DNA from 4 places in the Glutamicibacter sp. BW77 genome. Region 1 is predicted to be linked to each of the others. Evidence: riboswitches for the same ligand, from Rfam matches in the RefSeq annotation. Region 1 holds a riboswitch; each other region holds the start of a gene.
What was found. Region 1 has a riboswitch for S-adenosylmethionine ahead of CIK74_RS10940 (ABC transporter substrate-binding protein). Riboswitches for the same ligand answer to the same signal wherever they lie in the genome.

Region 1 (4,211 bases):
CCCAAACCGGCACGGGCGAAGACGGTCTCGGTGATAACCGATCCAGCCAGCAGCGTGCCGACCGTAATACCCGCAATGGATAGAGCCGAAGGTGCCGCATTTTTCAGGGTGTGGCGGTAGAAGATCCAGGATTCACTGGCTCCCTTAGCTCGCAGCACATCAACGAATGGCTGCCGGTTCACTTCCTGCACGCTTTTGATCAGCACCTGCGCTATGGGTGCGCTGAGGTGAATTGCTAAGACGATGATCGGCACCGCCAACGCGAGCAATGAGCCGTCGGGGAATAAGGACATCACACCGAGCTGAACAGCGAGGATCTGCAACAGCACCAACCCAAGCCAGAACACGGGAATCGAAATCATCAACGGTGGCAAGTTGAGCAACGCTTTGCGCACTGTGTTGTTGCGCGACAGGCTAGCTGCCGCGGTCAAGAGCACCGCGAGCACAATGGCCAATGCGAAGGCGCTACCGGCGAGGATCAACGTAGAGCCGATGACCTCACCGATGCGGGTGGATACCGCCGACCCCGAGGACAACGAATACCCCAAGTCCCCGGTGAATAGCCCGCCAAGCTGATTGAGATACTGAACGATCAGCGGCTGGTCATATCCGTAGTAGGCCTTCATCTGTGCGATGGTGGCCGGATCGGCAGAGGAGTCTGCGGAAAGGAAGATTGTCACCGGGTCGTTCGGCAATGCCTGCACCGCCAGAAATACTGCGGTGTAGGCCAACAAAATCACCAGTAGTGCCTGCCCTATGCGTTTAGCAATGTATCCACCCATGATGTGTTTCCTTAACCGTTGCTCTTCCAAGCACCCTGGAAGATTGGTGCGGTGCCGGAAGTGAAGTCGATATGCGCGTCCTTATTGGCGCCGTATACCTGCACTTCATCCCACAGCACGAGGGTCAGCGCCTTGTCGAGTACCAGCTCACGCTGTTCTTCTTCCACGAGTTTCAGGTGTTCTTCCTCGGTGGTCGCCGCCTGCTCACGGGTGAACAGGTCGTTCAGTTCTTTGTCTGCATTGAGGGTCTGGTTATTAGTGGCCGGTGCATAAACCGGGCCCAGGCCTCCGTAGGCAAACTGCCTTGTTCCGAAGAATTCGATCTGGTCATCGACCATGGCGTTAGTGAGGAAAGAATTATCTGCAGCACGGTTCACCAGCTGAACACCGATCTGGCGCCACTGCTGCTCAATCAGTTCAAAAGCAGGCTTAATGACCACAGAGTTATTCGAGCTGGCTACTGTGATTTCAAGTTTCTTGCCGTCCTTTTCACGGATCCCATCCGTACCCACCTTCCAGCCAGCCTCCTCGAGCAACAACTTGGATTTTTCCGGGTCATAGCCAAGCTCTGCGGAAAGGTCCACAAAACCTGGAGCCTGATGGTTGAGGATCGAACCGGCGAGGACATAGCTGTCAGAAAGCACCGTGTCCTTCAACGCCTGCCGGTCGATACCTACCTGCAATGCCTGGCGCACCTTCGGGTCATTCAGCTTGCCTGAGCCGATGCGTATCGCTGCGTGGTTAGTTGTCAGATCGACGCCCTGCGCGGCCAATACCTGGCCACCGCCAGCGCTGAGCACATCCTCGTCTACCGGTTGCAGCCCGCGGACCAGATCAACCTGGCCTGATTGCGCGGCACCAGCACGGTGGGCCACCTCGGGCAGGTATTTGATCACCAACTTTTCCAGGTAGGCATCTGCCTGGTTTGCTGCGGTTTCTGGCGCCCAGGCGTAATCATCCCGGCTGGTAAAAACAACTTCTTCATCGGCTTTTTCGGATTCAAAGACAAACGGGCCGGAACCAACAATTTTCGCGATCGCTGTTTGTCCTGCGTTATCCAGCTTCAGGGTCTCCGGGGAGACTAGCCCGGCAGTGACCGAAGACGTCGCACGGAGGAAGTTAGCATCCGGGCGCTTCAGCGTCACCTTGACCTTGTTCTTGTCTACAACTTCGGAGCTTTTGTAAGCGGCGAAATCTACGTTGGGCTGAATCTGTGCCGATTTAATGCCTAAGCCCAGGGCATCTAGGTTCTTTTGCACTGCTTTGGCGTCTAGGTCCGTGCCGTCCGAAAAAGTTACACCGTCGCGGATAGTAAAGGTGAATTCCGTTTGCGTCTTATTCGCGGTGAAGTCCGAGGCAATCCAGCCCACAACTTTCCCGGATTCAACGTCAAAGTAGGTCAATCGGTCCAGTACCGAGTTGAGCACATTGGCCTTCTCATAGAATCGTGCGGCCTGGGTCTGCCAGTTATTGATCGGGGTGACTTCCGCGAAGGTAAAGGTTCCGCCTTCCACCGGCGTTCCGCTACCTGCGGCCGTCGTAGGATCGGAGCTTTGACCCGTTGCGTTGCTTCCGCCGCAGGCTGTCAACGTTAATCCAACTGCTGCCAGCAACGCCACGGTCTTAAGACCAAGGTTCTTATTGCGCATTTTCTGGTGTTCCTCTCGGTAAGTTCCCGAGGATTACGCCTAGATCCTGGCCCTACCGCAAGGTTGCGGGAAGGGAAAAGACAGACTTCTCCCCTGTGTGGACCGTTGCGAAATCTAGCAATCTCCATCGGTCCTGGCCTTAGCACCGCTCCTGCTAAAGGACGGTTGCTGCGACGTCAACGAGCCAGGTCTCTCAGTCGCTCTGGATGGTTAGCATTCGGTGTGTTTTCCGAATAATTCAAGTCTGTGCCCGGGGCTATGGTGTGACCAACCATGACGTCATATACGCGTCACGAAGCCATCTGCGAGCTGCTCGACACGGAAAAACGCGTCACATTCTTCTCAAGATCTCGTCATAAGTCACTTCGTGACGCTGTTACAAATTATTCCTTGACGGTACTCCAAAACTGCGCGTTAATTTCAGCTGAAAAATCTTAAAAGTTAAGGTCAGTTCGAACCGAGATAGTTCGAACTGACCTTTCAGTTCGGCTTGGTTGCCAGATACGCTACTTCGCCGATACCGGAGTCAGTACACCGTGCACTAAGGGATCTTCCGTGCTTTCCAGATACTCCTGCAACCGCGGGTCGGAGAAGACCTCAATCAGTTTTGCAGCGTCAGGGGTCTTGGAGAATTTGGTACCAAAAATTAGCTTTGAGGCGAAAGTCCTCGGTGGTTCAGGGAACAGGAGTCCTTTATCTCGACCCACTTTTCCGGCATCAAACTGTGAGACATAACCAATCGCGACATCCACGTCGTCAAGCATGCGTGGCATGGTCATCAGCTCCGCTTCCTTCAGCTTGAATTCATGCGGATTGTCTACCACGTCAGCCATTTTGGCAGTGCGTGGTTCGATGTCTGGGTTCAGGCCGAGCAGACCTTCGCGTTCGAGCAGCCAGAGCGCCTGGCCCTGGTTCGCGACGTCATTGGGAAGTAGCAGTGTCGCCCCCTTGGGCAGTTCCTCGACCGAGCCATACCGGCTGGAGTACAACCCGAAGCCCCACTGATAGAGCTCTACGGTTGCGGTGAGATCAACACCGGCGGCCTCTGCAGACTGTTTCATGTACCACTCGTGTTCAAAAATGGTCGCATCGAATTGCCCCTCGGCCACGGCGCGGTTGGCCTGGATCGAATCCTGCAACCCAACGGCTTCAATTTCAATTCCGTAGTCCGGTGCAATGTTCTCGGCGACGTATTTCAGTATCTGCTCTTCCCCGGCCATCGCTGGTTCGTAGTGGACCTTGAACTTTGTCTTGCTTGGCTGATTGGCTGCGAGTGCGGGCGTAGATCGTTGCTGTACTAAAAGTGCGCCAAGTACGAGTGCCACGATGGTCGCGCAAGCGGCGATGGTCCAGGGCAACTTGGCGGTGTTTTTGCGAAGGGTGAAGCCGTGAACGTGGCCATTGGGTGAAGTTGTCATGATCTTCTCGTTTGTTTGAGGGCGCTTAGGGGCGTGCCAGCGCACGGGCGATACGGTCGCCGAGGAATTGGACTATTTGCACGGTCACGATCAGTGCGAGGATGGTCGCAATCATGACGTTCATATCAAAACGCTGGTATCCGTAGGTCACCGCAAGATATCCGATACCACCGGCTCCGATAGTTCCGGCGATCGCCGAGTACTCGACCATGGAGATGGTGTTCAGTGTGATCGCTGAGGCAAGTGCTGGCAACGCCTCGCGTACTTGAGTGGAGCCAATGATTTGCAACGGGGATCCACCGGTCACCAAACCGACTGCAAGGTTTTCCTTGGGCAGGTCGTTCAACGCGTTTTGTACTAAA
Region 2 (4,211 bases), on a different contig from region 1:
ATTTGCCGATGCCGTTCAGCTTGGGACCACTCTCACGCGTAAGGGTTACTCGATTGTGACCGGTGGGGGCCCCGGTGCGATGGAAGCAGCTAATGCAGGTGCTTGGCTTGCCGATTATGAGCCCCAAGACATCGTTGCCGCCTTGGATATTTTGGCGCAGGCACCCGACGCTATCCGCCATCGCACTATGTGGGCGCGCGCGGCGGTACGAGTGCGTGAGCAATTTCCTAGCAAGAATCATTCGTTGGGCGTGCCCACCTGGTTCTATGGACATGAGCCACCAAACCTCTTTGCCACACATATTGCCAAGTTCTTCACGAATTCCATTCGCGAAGCGATCTTGCTCGAACAATCAAACGGCGGAATCATAGTGTTGCCAGGCGCTGCCGGGACCGTCCAAGAAATATTCCAAGATGCCTGCGAGAACTATTATGCGACCGGTGCGCGCGTCACCCCTATCGTTTTGGTCGGAGAAAAACATTGGCGCGAAGAACTACCGGTCTGGCCACTGCTCCAAGCGCTGGCAGTTGGCCGGGCCATGGAAGACCGAATTGCGTTGGTAGACACCGTGGACGAAGCGGTCGCATTCATTGAAACCATGACCCCGTTGCGTCGCCGCACACGGTTCTAAAAAAGCTTCTGGCCGCAGCCACCTTGGGCGGCGGCCAGATAGGCAGTGAGCGCTACGCTACCGAGGTTCCAAAGAGCAGACCCAGACAGTACGTAACCGCAGCAGCACCCAAACCAATGGCGAGCTGGCGCATGCCACGTTTTACTGGGGAAGCCCCGGAGAGCAAACCAACGATACCTCCGGTGAGAAGCAACGCAATGCCGACCAAGACCACGGCAACAATCACCGCAGGAAGACCGGAGAGTCCAAAGATATAGGGAAGAATTGGGATGACTGCGCCAGAGGCAAAGAACATAAAGGAAGACATGGCCGCTCCCGGAGCCGAACCAAGTTCCTCATGTTCGCGTTCAAGTTCAGCCGAGCGCACTTCCGGGTGGAGCGAGAACGAGGGGTTGCAGTCACAGGTGAACAGACCCATGCGTTCGGCGGCACGGTGCTCTGCATCCTCATCATTCATTCCTCGGGCCTTATAAATCAAGACCAATTCGTTCGCGTCCAAATCTAGATTCTGAGCCGCAGAGAGTGTGACCTGAGTGGGACGTGATGCGGAGAGCAGCTCGCGCTGGGAACGCACCGAGACGAACTCGCCGGCTGCCATGGACAGCGCACCTGCCAGCAAACCGGCAATACCGGAGAAGAGCACAAACGAAGACGCCACCCCGGTAGCGCCAATACCCATAACCAACGCCAAATTTGAAACGAGACCATCGTTGGCTCCGAAAACTGCTGCGCGGAAGTTGCCAGATAGTCGGGTGCGACCCGCGGTTGCCAAGGCCCGAACAACCTCCTCATGGACCTGTTCATCTGCAGCCATTTGCGGGGCCGCATCTTGATCGGTGGCGTAAGGAGAATTTCCTTCGGCGCGCTGGGCTAGCGCCAGGACAAAGACGGAACCAAAATGGCGGGCCATGAAACGCAACATAGTCCGTCGCAACGAGGGGCGGACCGGGCGGGCGTGTTCGCCTAGTTTTGCACGCCAGTAGTTTTCATGGCGTTCTTCGGCTTCCGCCAGTCCGCGCAGAATCTGGTGTTCTTGCCCGGTGCGTTTTACCGCTAGTTCACGGTAAATCGCACCTTCGGCGACTTCGTCGGCCATATATTTACGCCAACGACGTATTTGTACCTTGGTGGGCTGGGGTGTTGAGCTTTGGGTCATCACGGGGATGAGTCTCCTGAGACAGAGTGGATCTAGCGGGCAGGCTAATGATCCGAGGTAGGTTCAACTGTTCAGTTTAGTGAGCGAAGTGAAAGCTGGGAATTTGGCAAGGCTAAATACGTGGGGGATACCGTGATTATGCCCGGTGACGGCGATAAAAACAGAGAGTTCTTCTCGGGACACATCAAAACTGGGGGTTCGTACGGTACGAGTCAGGGATTCGGCCAGCCGTCGAGGATTGGTGACAAAATAACTAACCCAGAGACCATGCAGTGGAAACTGCACTTGACCGGTTTGCAGATCGATAATCGGAAGAACATTGATACTCATGGCAACACGTACCCTCAAGAGAGCTCTTGCCCGCAGCCGGTCGGCGCACGGACCGCTTCTTCATCCGAACCACCCATGAACCTGGGGTTGGTGCGCGGCCAGTCGGAGCTTGGCGCCGCATCTCGTGAAGCAACATTACGATGCTACACCGACGCCAGCTGCGCCCACGTAGTGCTACGTAATACTAGGTTTACCGGCCCTGCGCTCGCCGAGGACGAACCGCTCAGCGCTCTACTTACGCTGGACTACCTCTTGCGAAAGCTGTTGCAAATGCGAATATTGCTCTTGCCATTGAGCGGAACTGTAACTTGGGAGATTTAGAGCCTGTTCACGAAGGCCGACCTGACCGTCGAGCAGCTCACGAACTATATCAAGCTGTCCGGCGTGCCTGGAGGTCTCCGCGATCATATGCACGATGAGATGTTCTACGGTGCTGTGGCGATGAATGGACCACCAAGGGATGACGGCCGGAGAAGCTAACTCTAAATTATCCAACGCCGCTTCGGCGAAGGCGACGGATTTTCGGTACAGCTCTAGCACGTCTTGAACCGAATAATCTGCCGGAGGCAAAAAATCGATTTGTGAATCCTCACTTTGCAGCAATTCGAGTACATGATCATCGTTAGGGAGTAGCCCCAAGCATTCACCAAAGTAACCATATTCGGTCACAGCTAGGTGGTGCACGATGCCAAGCATATGGGTGCCGGTAGGCGTCATCGGACGGCGGGCCAATTCTTCGCTCAGCGCCTCGCACTTCCAAAGCACGGTGCTACGTGCCTCATTTAAATAGGCGCGAAGCCTTTGGGCGGACGGATCATTGATGGTGTCCATGCGCCGAGTCTAATTTCAGTCGCGTCCAATGGACAGGGCTGAAACGACATTAAGATCGTGAGGTTATCTGAACAGCGACTGCTTAAGTCGGGGCCCGGTTGCATATTGGTAAACTTGCCCAATGTAAGGGTCGGATCAGAATGGTTTGGCCACATCTGTGACCGAGGACCACCAACCCGTGGCGTCTTGGCAACAAAAATGGTGGGAGCTCATGAAAACACTGCCCGTAGAACCCACCGGCGCAGCGATCAATATTGGCGCCCGTTTGCGAGGCGTACGACAAACGCGCCGGCTAACAATCGACCAAGTCGCCGAAATGTCTGGGCTGACTAAAGGTTTCTTGTCTCGGGTCGAACGGGACCTGACAAGCCCATCCGTGTCGACATTGCTCAAGCTCTGCGATGTGTTGGGAATAGAAATTGGCCAACTTTTTTCTGTGCCCGAAACAAAACTAGTCAGGCTTCAAGAAGCACCACGCATTGCCCTAGGTGGTGAGGGAATCACCGAACAACTTGTCACCCCACGCACCGAAACACGTGTGCAAATGATTAGGGCCGAGGTTGCGCCACAGGGTTCGGGTGAAGCCGAACTATATTCGGTGGACTGCAAGGTGGAAGTGCTTCATGTGATTTCTGGCGGATTCACTTTGGTGTTGCCCGAGGACCGTATCGAATTGCACGCAGGAGATACCGTGACTTTTCCGGGCCGCGAGCCACACAGCTGGGAAAATACGACTGATCAGACAGCCGTAGTCACGTGGACTCTCTTACTCTGAATGACAGTGAGCGGTTCGTTCGGGAAAATTTTAGCCACGAGCGGCTGACCGTTTTAGCTAGATAAATTTCAAAGCGTATCCTTGAAATAGTGTCAACAACGTTAATCGACGCCGCTAAATAACCGAAGGGAGCTCCGTGACGGAAAGTGAGCCACGGGCTGAACAGTCGGAACTACGCTCTGCCAATTGGTGGATGTCTGCAATTCTCGGTGTCCTCATTGGTGTGACCATGACGTTGATTCGCACCCAACGTAATTTTTTCATTCTAGGTGCCGCGATTCTTGCCGGCGTAATCTTAGTGTTGGGACTTCGCACTATTTATCGGCGCTCACGCTACCCACAGATGGCTCAGGCTAAAACTTCATGGGTTTATGGGCTTTGGGCCGTGTTGTTGCTGGTGCTTGCTGGCCCGGTACAGCTCATATACGTGGCGGACGAACTCGACGAAATTGCCATCAAGTCGTTAGTTCTCTCGGTGGGTTTCACCC
Region 3 (4,211 bases), on a different contig from region 1:
ATAAACCTCGGCCGAGCGCTGTAGGAAACGCAGAGGGGTGAGTTCCGAATGGTTTGCCTGAGTCATGACCATGTGCGCGACATCCTTCGATTCATCGTTGTGGTTTACTTCAATTTGTCCATGTGAGCTGAAGCACTTCCATCTAATATCGTGGCATGAACCTCAGGGTCAAACAAAGAAACGCAGTCTCATTGCGTCGAGTGGGCGAAATTCAGCGGTCAGTGACTATGTCACTGACTAAACTTTGCGGGAAAAATACCGAGAATCTTGTCATCAGATTCCTGTGCGGTACCGCGGCCATCGGTGTTATTGGTCAATACCCAAAGCTCTCCGGCAGCAGTGACTACTGCGTCCCGAAACCTTCCGTAGCGGCCGGTGAAGGCTTCGGTGGAATCACTCGGTGAGCTCAAATCGATGATTCGCAACCGTTCACCACGCAAGTTAGCCACATAAAGTACGTCCTGGTGAATACTCATGCCACTAGGGCTCGCAGACTCAGTGCTCCATTGCTGGAGCGGGTCAACGTAGTCAGCATTATTGGCGATACCTTCGGTGACCGGCCACCCGTAGTTGGCACCCGCTCTGATCAGGTTCAGCTCGTCCCAGCGGTTTTGCCCAAACTCGCTGGCGTACATGGTTCCATCGCTAGCCCAGGCGAGTCCCTGCGGATTACGATGACCGAAGCTAAACACCGGAGAATCGGGAAAAGGATTATCTTCCGGAACTTCACCGTTGATGGTTAGTCGCAAGATCTTTCCGCCGAAGCTGTCTAGGTCTTGGGCCAAAGATTCATTTCCGGCATCACCAACGGTTGCGTAGAGCATCAAATCTGGTCCGATGGCCAACCGTCCGCCATTGTGGATCGTTGCCGAAGGTAGCCCTGAAATAAGCGTTTGTGGATTTGTGAGGCTCAGATTTCCAGCCTCTCCAGTTACCTCAAAGCGCTGGATTCGATTCCCCTCGGCGGCGGTCGAATAGGCGAACAGGTATGGCCGTTGATAAGCCAGCCCGAGCAGTCCACCCTCACCACCATGAACTACGTCGTTGAGTTTGCTAACTTGCCGCTGATTTCCTTCCGTGTCTATTTCCAATATTCGTCCAGAATCACGTTCTGAAACCAAGAGCGTACTCTCCGCGAAAACCATTGACCAGGGAGCATTTAGCTCATCGGCAACGATGCGGGGTTCGGCTGTTTGTGATGCAGAACCACTGTTGGAGACGTTGACTGGTGGTGCTGATGGCTGCGCAGTGCAGGCCGTTATGGAAACAGCGCAGGCCAGGGCAATACCGAGGTAAGCAGTGGTTTTACCGATGGCTACTGGTCCGGGACGCATGGGATCAGGCTAGCAACTTTGGTTTAATGCGCAAGGGAGTTTTGGGATAAGTCTGAGCAGCGCTAAAAATGAATAATTTTCTGATTTGCCAACAAAAAATGGGTACTCATCGAATTTCAGCTCGAATATTTCGATTTGCGAAGCGATTTGTTTGACGGTTACGCACGTTGCCCAATATCGTTTAATCAGAATCATGAGCGTCAGCAAAAGCCCTGGCTAGCTGGCCGGCAACCCTCTATACGGTAGCGGGGTGCTCCAGGTGAGGATTCGGTGTCGTGCAACACCGCACGATACAAGTACCGCACATCGAGGCGTAAAACCTTCGACGGCGGGCCAAAGTAAGCAGTAGGTGCTTTTGTCCTGTCGCCGACCGTCGCCGTACCGATGTGTATGAAGTAAAGGAAGCAAAGCATGTCTTTGAATCAAGAGCTTGACGCGCTGACGTTACGCAAAGTTTTCGCGCAGCACCCATCCGGAGTTGCCGCGCTTTGCGCCGATATCGACGGTGAGAAGACGGGAATTGTTGCCTCCTCGTTCACCGTGGGGGTCTCACTGGAACCCGCGTTAGTGATGTTTGCGGTGCAGAAAACCTCAAATACCTGGCCAAAGTTGCGCGGTGCTAACCGCATAGGTGTCTCAGTGCTCAGTGAGCGCAATGAAGGAGTCTGCGGGCAGATCGCATCGAAGAAGGGCGATCGGTTCCTCGGTATTAATACACACAGTAGCGCCGATGGTTCATTGTTCATTGAGGACTCCACACTATGGCTCGACACCTCAATTTATAGTGAGGTAGAAGCGGGAGATCACTGGGTGGTACTGCTAGAAGTTCATGGCCATAAGCTGGCCGAGCATCTTCCATCGATCTTCCATGATTCACGATTTCACTCGTTACCGGTCCCGGAATTCGTCTAAATAGCTTTTTCGCGCCGCCGGCCTCTTGATCAAGAGGCCGGCGGCGCGATGCTGTTTAAGCAGTAGGTCTCGAGTTGATGCCGGGACTCCGTGCGTCACAAGTCGACGCGGGCGACTTTGAGCTTAATTGTGGATTACTTCGCCCAAAGTTACGACTCAGTAGCTTATAGTCGCTGTGACTACCGACTTCTAAGACTGTTGATTATCCACAAAACTGTCCACATGCATGTGGACAGTGCGTGGATAAGTTCCATCATAAGGCGAAATACACCGTAATTCCGGACTTTATCCTGTGGATAACGTAAGTTGAGAAGATTGTCTCTACAAAGAAATAAACTTTCTATCCACAGGCGTCAAAATATATTTATACTAGTCAACTCATAGTTCAATGAGTTTAAGTGTGGTAATCCACAAGCTTCTCCCCAAGTCACGCACAGGGTCATCCACAGCGAGAGCATGCTTATCCACAGATCTTGTGGATAACCGAGTTTACGGCTATAGATAAGAGACCTAGTGTTGGCTTTGGGACTGATATATCCACAGGTACCGCTGACGCTATAGCGTCGGTCGGCAGTGACATGCTTGAGCGTTGCCATCGGGGCACAAGGGTATTTCCCAGAGGTTCAATAGGGGATGGAAGTGTCTGTTATGAGTGCGGAACCGGTCTACGAAAGTCAGGGTTCTGAGGCGGGTCGTACCCCGCCGCAGGATATTCCTGCCGAAATGTCGGTTCTCGGCGGCATGATGCTGTCTAAAGATGCCATCGCCGACGTGGTTGAGGTGTTGCGTGGAACAGATTTTTATCGTCCAGCCCACGAGTCAATCTTCGATGCAATTATCGATCTCTACGGTCGTGGTGAACCTGCCGATGCAGTGACCGTCTCGGATCTGCTCACCAAGCGCAGCGAAATCGCCCGCGTCGGTGGAGCTGCCTATCTGCACAATCTCATCCAACAGGTACCAACGGCCGCAAACGCCGGCTACTACGCTGAGATTGTCCGTGAGCGGGCGGTGCTTCGCCGTCTGGTGGATGCCGGAACACGTATCGTGCAGATGGGTTACTCGCCAGATGGCGAAGTTGACGCCATCGTGAATGAAGCCCAGGCTGAGGTCTACAAGGTTGCCGAAAACCGAAATAGTGAAGACTACGTACGCCTCTCGGACATCATCGAAGGAACAGTTGATGAAATCGAGAACGCCGCCAATGCCGGCGACGGAATTACCGGTGTGCCTACCGGATTCTACGAATTCGACGAGCTGACCCAAGGTTTGAAGGGCGGACAGATGATTATCATCGCGGCCCGTCCGGCAGTGGGTAAATCAACCTTTGCTCTGGATTTCGCCCGCTCGGCGGCCATTAAGAACAATATGGCTACCGTCTTCTTCTCCTTGGAAATGGGCCGCAATGAAATTGCGATGCGACTGCTCTCGGCGGAAGCGTCCATTCAGCTCCAGGACCTGCGTAAGGGTTCGGTAGAAGACGCGCAGTGGACCAAGATTGCCACCACCATGGGACGGCTGAACGAAGCGCCACTATTCATCGACGATTCGCCGAATATGTCCATGATGGAAATTCGTGCGAAATGCCGCCGGCTCAAGCAACGCAATGAGCTGCGCATGATCATCCTGGACTACCTCCAGCTGATGAGTTCCGGTAAGCGCGTGGAATCGCGTCAGCAGGAAGTCTCTGAGTTCTCACGTAACCTCAAGCTGCTGGCCAAGGAGCTAGACGTTCCGCTGGTTGCCCTGTCGCAGCTGAACCGTGGTTCCGAGCAACGTACCGACAAGAAGCCAATGATTTCGGACCTTCGTGAATCGGGTTCGATCGAGCAGGACGCCGACATGGTCATCTTGCTGCACCGTGATGACGTGTATGACAAGGAAAATCGTCCGGGTGAAGCCGACGTGATCATCGCTAAGCACCGTGCAGGTCCTACCAAGACCATCACCGTGGCCTTCCAAGGC
Region 4 (4,211 bases), on a different contig from region 1:
CCGGTCCAGGTTCTTCGAAACGCTGGTAGCCGAAGCGGCCAACGCGTCGAAGGCGTGGGTGATCGCGTTGAGCACCAGCGGGGTCAGCACCACCTGGGCCTGCGCGCTGGCCAGCTCGGCCGCGTCATTGGCCGCCTCGTCTTCCTCCAACGTCACTTCGCCCTCGTGCCGCGCCAACGCGGTTTCATAGGCTCCCTGCAGGGACTGCGACACGCGTTCCACGGTTCCGGCCGCCGCGAACGCAGTGGCGGATACCTCGCCGATGACCTGAAGCAGCTGCGGATCCTCGGCGGCCACGTTGGCGGCGCCATGGCTGAAGGTGCGCTTGCGGGCCTTCAGCTCGGCGGCGAAGTCACGTTCGGCGGCCTTGGCGGACCCGGCCAGCACAACCAGCAGCACCTGCTGGTAGAACGCGGTCTGGTATTTGAAGCGGGTGTCGAAGTCGATCAGGTCCTCTTCGGCGACGACCGCGTCGGTGAAGGTGGAGGTTCCGGTGCCGGTGGTGCGCTGTCCGAAGCCGTCCCAGTCATCGGCCAGCACCACGCCGGGCTGGTGCCGGTTGACCGCGGCGATCACGCGCTTGCCGGTATCGGTGCGCTCGGCGTAGGTATCCAGCCAGTCGGCGAAGATCGAGCCGGTGGAATAGTACTTGGTGCCGTTGACCAGGAACCCTCCCTCGCCATCCGGGGTGACCTTGGTGATCACCTCGCCCACCTTCACGGTGCCGATCTCGGTCCAGGAATTCCCCACCAACTCCCCGGCGGCAAAGCGGGCCAGCCACTTGTCGCGCCCCGGCCCCGGGGCGGCTACCAGGCGGTCTTCGACGAAAGCGAAGTGGGCGCGCAAGGCCTGGGCGATGCTGGAGTCCGCGGCGGCCAAGTCCACGAGCAATTCGAAGAGCTCGGCCAAGGTGGCCCCTGCCCCGCCGTGGGAGACCGGGACGCGCAATGCGCCGAAGCCGGCGGCGGCCAGCTCGGCCACCTGCTGGTGCGGCAGTTCTCCGCTGCGGTCGCGTTCGGCGGCGCCGGCGGCGATCTTTTCAAAGTGCGGGGCGAAGCGGGTTTTCAATTCAGCCAGGCGGTTGGCGGTGGCAAGTACGGTCATCAGTTCGGTCCAATCCGTGGGTGCGGTTGAGGTTTAGGTGTAGAGCGAGAGCGGCTGGGTTTCCCCGCGCAGGAAGTACGCGCCGACCTCGATTTTCTTGTAGTCCACCGGGTCGTGCAGCGAGTGGGTGCGCACATTGCGCCAGAACAGATCCAGGCCCACATCATTCTGCGTAGAGGAGGAACCGGTGACCTCGAAGATGCGGTTGGCGACCTCCACGCCGATCTCGGTGGAGACCACCTTGGCCTCGGCGATTTCCACCGCCAGCGCCGCGCGTTCAGGCTGGGTGACATTCCCCGCCTTGGCCAGCAGCGCATCGAATTTGCGGCCGAGCTTCTCGGCCAGGGCGGCCACCGCGGCGGTGCGCGCCTTCAGCTCGCCCACGGTGCGCTGGAAGACGACGTCCTGGGAGTAGGTCTCCGCCGCCGAGAGGAACCAGGCGTTCTTGCGGCCCAGCAGGATTTGCTTGCCGCGGGCCAACGCGCCCTCGGCGATGCCCAGGTAGAAGTTCGCGAAGGCCAGCTGGATCCCGGGGGTGAGCAGGGTGGAGACCGGCTCGTCGGTCACCGCCCCGAGCAGATCGGCGGCCTCGATGCGCACGTTGTGGTACTTCAGCGAGTTCGAGGCGCTCAAGCGCTGGCCCAGGTAGTCCCAGTCATCGACGATTTCCAGCCCTTCCCGGTTGCGCGGGAGGACGAAGGCCAACACTTCGCCGTGTCGCGGGCCTCCGGAGACCTCGGCGTTGACGACGATCACCTCGCCGACTCCGGAGCCGGTGGAGAAACGCTTGAAACCGTTCAGCCGGAAGCCATCGTCCTCCGCGGTGAGCGTCAGCTGTGGGTCCACCGGATTCACCGAATCGCCCCAGAGCCAGCCTCCGGCCACGGTCCGCTGCCACCACTCGGCCTGGGCTTCGGCCGGAGCGTAGAAGGCGATGCCGGACTGGTTGATGTAGTGGTAGGCCAGCAGCTGGGAGATGGACCCGTCGGCCGCGGCCAGGATGCGGATGGTTTCAAAAGCGGTGGCCCAGTGCGCTCCGGCTCCCCCGAATTCGGCCGGAACCAGCAGGTTCAGCAGCCCGGCCTCGCGCAGCAGCTGCACCTCGGCGAAGGGCTGCTCGTTTTTGCGGTCGCGCTCCAGCGCGTCCGCGGCCAGGGTGGCCGCGACCTGCTCGGCGATCTCGCGCCAGTGGGCGAGCTCGGCCTCGTCTGCGCTCCCGGTGTAGGGAACGCGGGGCAGTTGCGTGCTCAGTACGGTCATTTTCGTTCTCCCTTAGAGTCTTGCTCCGAAGGAAGCAGAAAGTTGCTTTCTGCTGATCCATCGAACCTGGCGTTAGCACTAGCTGCCGAATGCAGGCTTGCTGCGGCGTCGTCGAGCCAGGTCTCTCAGCCGCTCTGGATGGTTGGTACTTCGAGTGAAACACCGCGGCATGAGCGGATGGAAGGAGCACGTCATCCGACGGAATAGTCGGTCAGAAGTCGTCACAAAGCGAGATTTCCGGCGGACTTGGACCGCCCCGAAGGCGCTGGGACGCCGTCATACTTCTGGAGGTTACGTCATCGGCGATCGGAGAGCTTGATATCCGGATCCAGCATCAATCGACCGGGCACCTGTCAGGGGGATCTCGGTTTCTCAATTAGCCGACAGCGATAAGCGTCAGCGAATGCGGGGGTGGATCATGGATCCAGCGATCAGGCATCCCAGATGGCCGGATTGCCGGTCATTGTTCCCATGCCCGTAATCCTTGCCAGCAAGTCAATGGGGAAAGCTGGGCTGTGCTCGAAGTTGCAGCCTTGCCTATTGCGGCCATCCCGCCAGTTAAACCAATAACCGCGCCATCCACTGATGGCGCGGTTATTGGTTTATGCAGGCTTCTTGGATTTACTAGAGCAGGAATGCCCCGAGGATCCAGACGGTAGCAAATGCGGCGGTGCCCTGGATGGCGGTGGCCACGCTCAAGGTCTTGTAGGCCGTGATCACCGGGATGCGGCTGAGCTGGGAGACCACCCAGAAGTAGGAATCGTTGGCATGCGAGACGACCATCGCGCCGGCGCCAACTGCCAGGACACTGAGCACCATGCCCAGTTCGGAGTCCAGACCGAGGGATCCGAGCATCGGGGCGACCAGCGCCGAGGTGGTCACCATCGACACGGTGGATGAGCCCTGCGCCGACTTCAATGCCGCGGCGATCAGGAATGGCACAGCCAGTCCGAGACCCAAGCCGCTGAGCGAATCGGAGAGGATCGTGGTCAGCTCCGAGGCTGCCAGCACAGCACCAAAGGCTGCGCCGGCACCGGTAATCAGCAGGATGGGCGCCGCGGTGCGCACGGCTTCGTGCATCTGCTCGTTGAAGTCGGCAAGCTTCTTATTGCCGTTCAGCAGCAAGGTCGCGGCGAGCAAACCGAAGATCAGCGCGATCACCGGGGTGCCGATGAAGGACAGTGCTTCCAGTGCGGCGCCTTCGCCGAAGGGATGCGATGGAAGCTTGGCAATCGATGCCGCGCAGATCAAGACCAGCGGAACGAGGATCGGCAGGAAGGCCAAGCCAGGGCTTGGCAGCTTGCCGAAGCTTGCACGCAGCTGCTCGTAATCGAGCTCGGAGATGTCGTTCTCATCCTCGGATGGCAGCGGAGTCCACGTGGACTTGTTGAAGCGGCTGGCATAGAACAGCCCGGCCATGGCCGAGACCACTGCCACCGGCAGGCCGATGGCGATGATCAATCCGAGGTTGTCGGCGATGCCGATGGACTCGGCGGCTGCCAGCGGTCCTGGGGTCGGCGGGACCATGGTGTGGGTGGCATACAGGCCGGTCATCAAGGCAATGGAGGTGGCCAGCGTGGAAACACCGGTGCGCAGGGTGATGGCCTTGCGCAGGGAGTTGAGCACCACGTAGCCCGAGTCGCAGAAGACCGGTATGGAAACGATGTAGCCGATGAGCGACAGCGTCAGGTTGGGGAATCTGGTGCCCAGCACCTTGATCAGCGCATCGGCCATGGAGATCGCGGCCCCGGAACGCTCCAGGATGATGCCGATCATCGTGCCGAAGAGGATTACGAGGCCAATATTGCCCATGGTGCTGCCAAAGGCGGTGGTCACCGTGGAGGCGA

Region 2: it holds a riboswitch for S-adenosylmethionine, as region 1 does, so the genes downstream of both, CIK74_RS00425 (hypothetical protein) here and CIK74_RS10940 (ABC transporter substrate-binding protein) in region 1, are expected to answer to the same signal.
Region 3: it holds a riboswitch for S-adenosylmethionine, as region 1 does, so the genes downstream of both, CIK74_RS07340 (flavin reductase family protein) here and CIK74_RS10940 (ABC transporter substrate-binding protein) in region 1, are expected to answer to the same signal.
Region 4: it holds a riboswitch for S-adenosylmethionine, as region 1 does, so the genes downstream of both, CIK74_RS16750 (acyl-CoA dehydrogenase family protein) here and CIK74_RS10940 (ABC transporter substrate-binding protein) in region 1, are expected to answer to the same signal.

The regions. Positions count from the first base shown of each region.
Region 1 is NZ_NRGT01000065.1:27,671-31,881, forward strand. It holds gene CIK74_RS10935 (ABC transporter permease) at 1-782, opposite strand, end outside; gene CIK74_RS10940 (ABC transporter substrate-binding protein) at 794-2,431, opposite strand; SAM riboswitch class I at 2,553-2,644, opposite strand; gene CIK74_RS10945 (MetQ/NlpA family ABC transporter substrate-binding protein) at 2,938-3,849, opposite strand; gene CIK74_RS10950 (methionine ABC transporter permease) at 3,875-4,211, opposite strand, start outside.
Region 2 is NZ_NRGT01000006.1:52,569-56,779, reverse strand. It holds gene CIK74_RS00435 (LOG family protein) at 1-631, shown strand, start outside; gene CIK74_RS00430 (VIT1/CCC1 transporter family protein) at 684-1,787, opposite strand; gene CIK74_RS00425 (hypothetical protein) at 1,851-2,117, opposite strand; SAM riboswitch class IV at 2,135-2,247, opposite strand; gene CIK74_RS00420 (DinB family protein) at 2,349-2,948, opposite strand; gene CIK74_RS00415 (helix-turn-helix domain-containing protein) at 3,160-3,723, shown strand; gene CIK74_RS00410 (hypothetical protein) at 3,860-4,211, shown strand, end outside.
Region 3 is NZ_NRGT01000051.1:40,982-45,192, forward strand. It holds gene CIK74_RS07330 (acyl--CoA ligase family protein) at 1-72, opposite strand, end outside; gene CIK74_RS07335 (PQQ-dependent sugar dehydrogenase) at 231-1,334, opposite strand; SAM riboswitch class IV at 1,524-1,639, shown strand; gene CIK74_RS07340 (flavin reductase family protein) at 1,746-2,246, shown strand; gene dnaB (replicative DNA helicase) at 2,895-4,211, shown strand, end outside.
Region 4 is NZ_NRGT01000082.1:36,680-40,890, reverse strand. It holds gene CIK74_RS16755 (acyl-CoA dehydrogenase family protein) at 1-1,104, opposite strand, end outside; gene CIK74_RS16750 (acyl-CoA dehydrogenase family protein) at 1,138-2,364, opposite strand; SAM riboswitch class I at 2,419-2,509, opposite strand; gene CIK74_RS16745 (GntP family permease) at 2,989-4,211, opposite strand, start outside.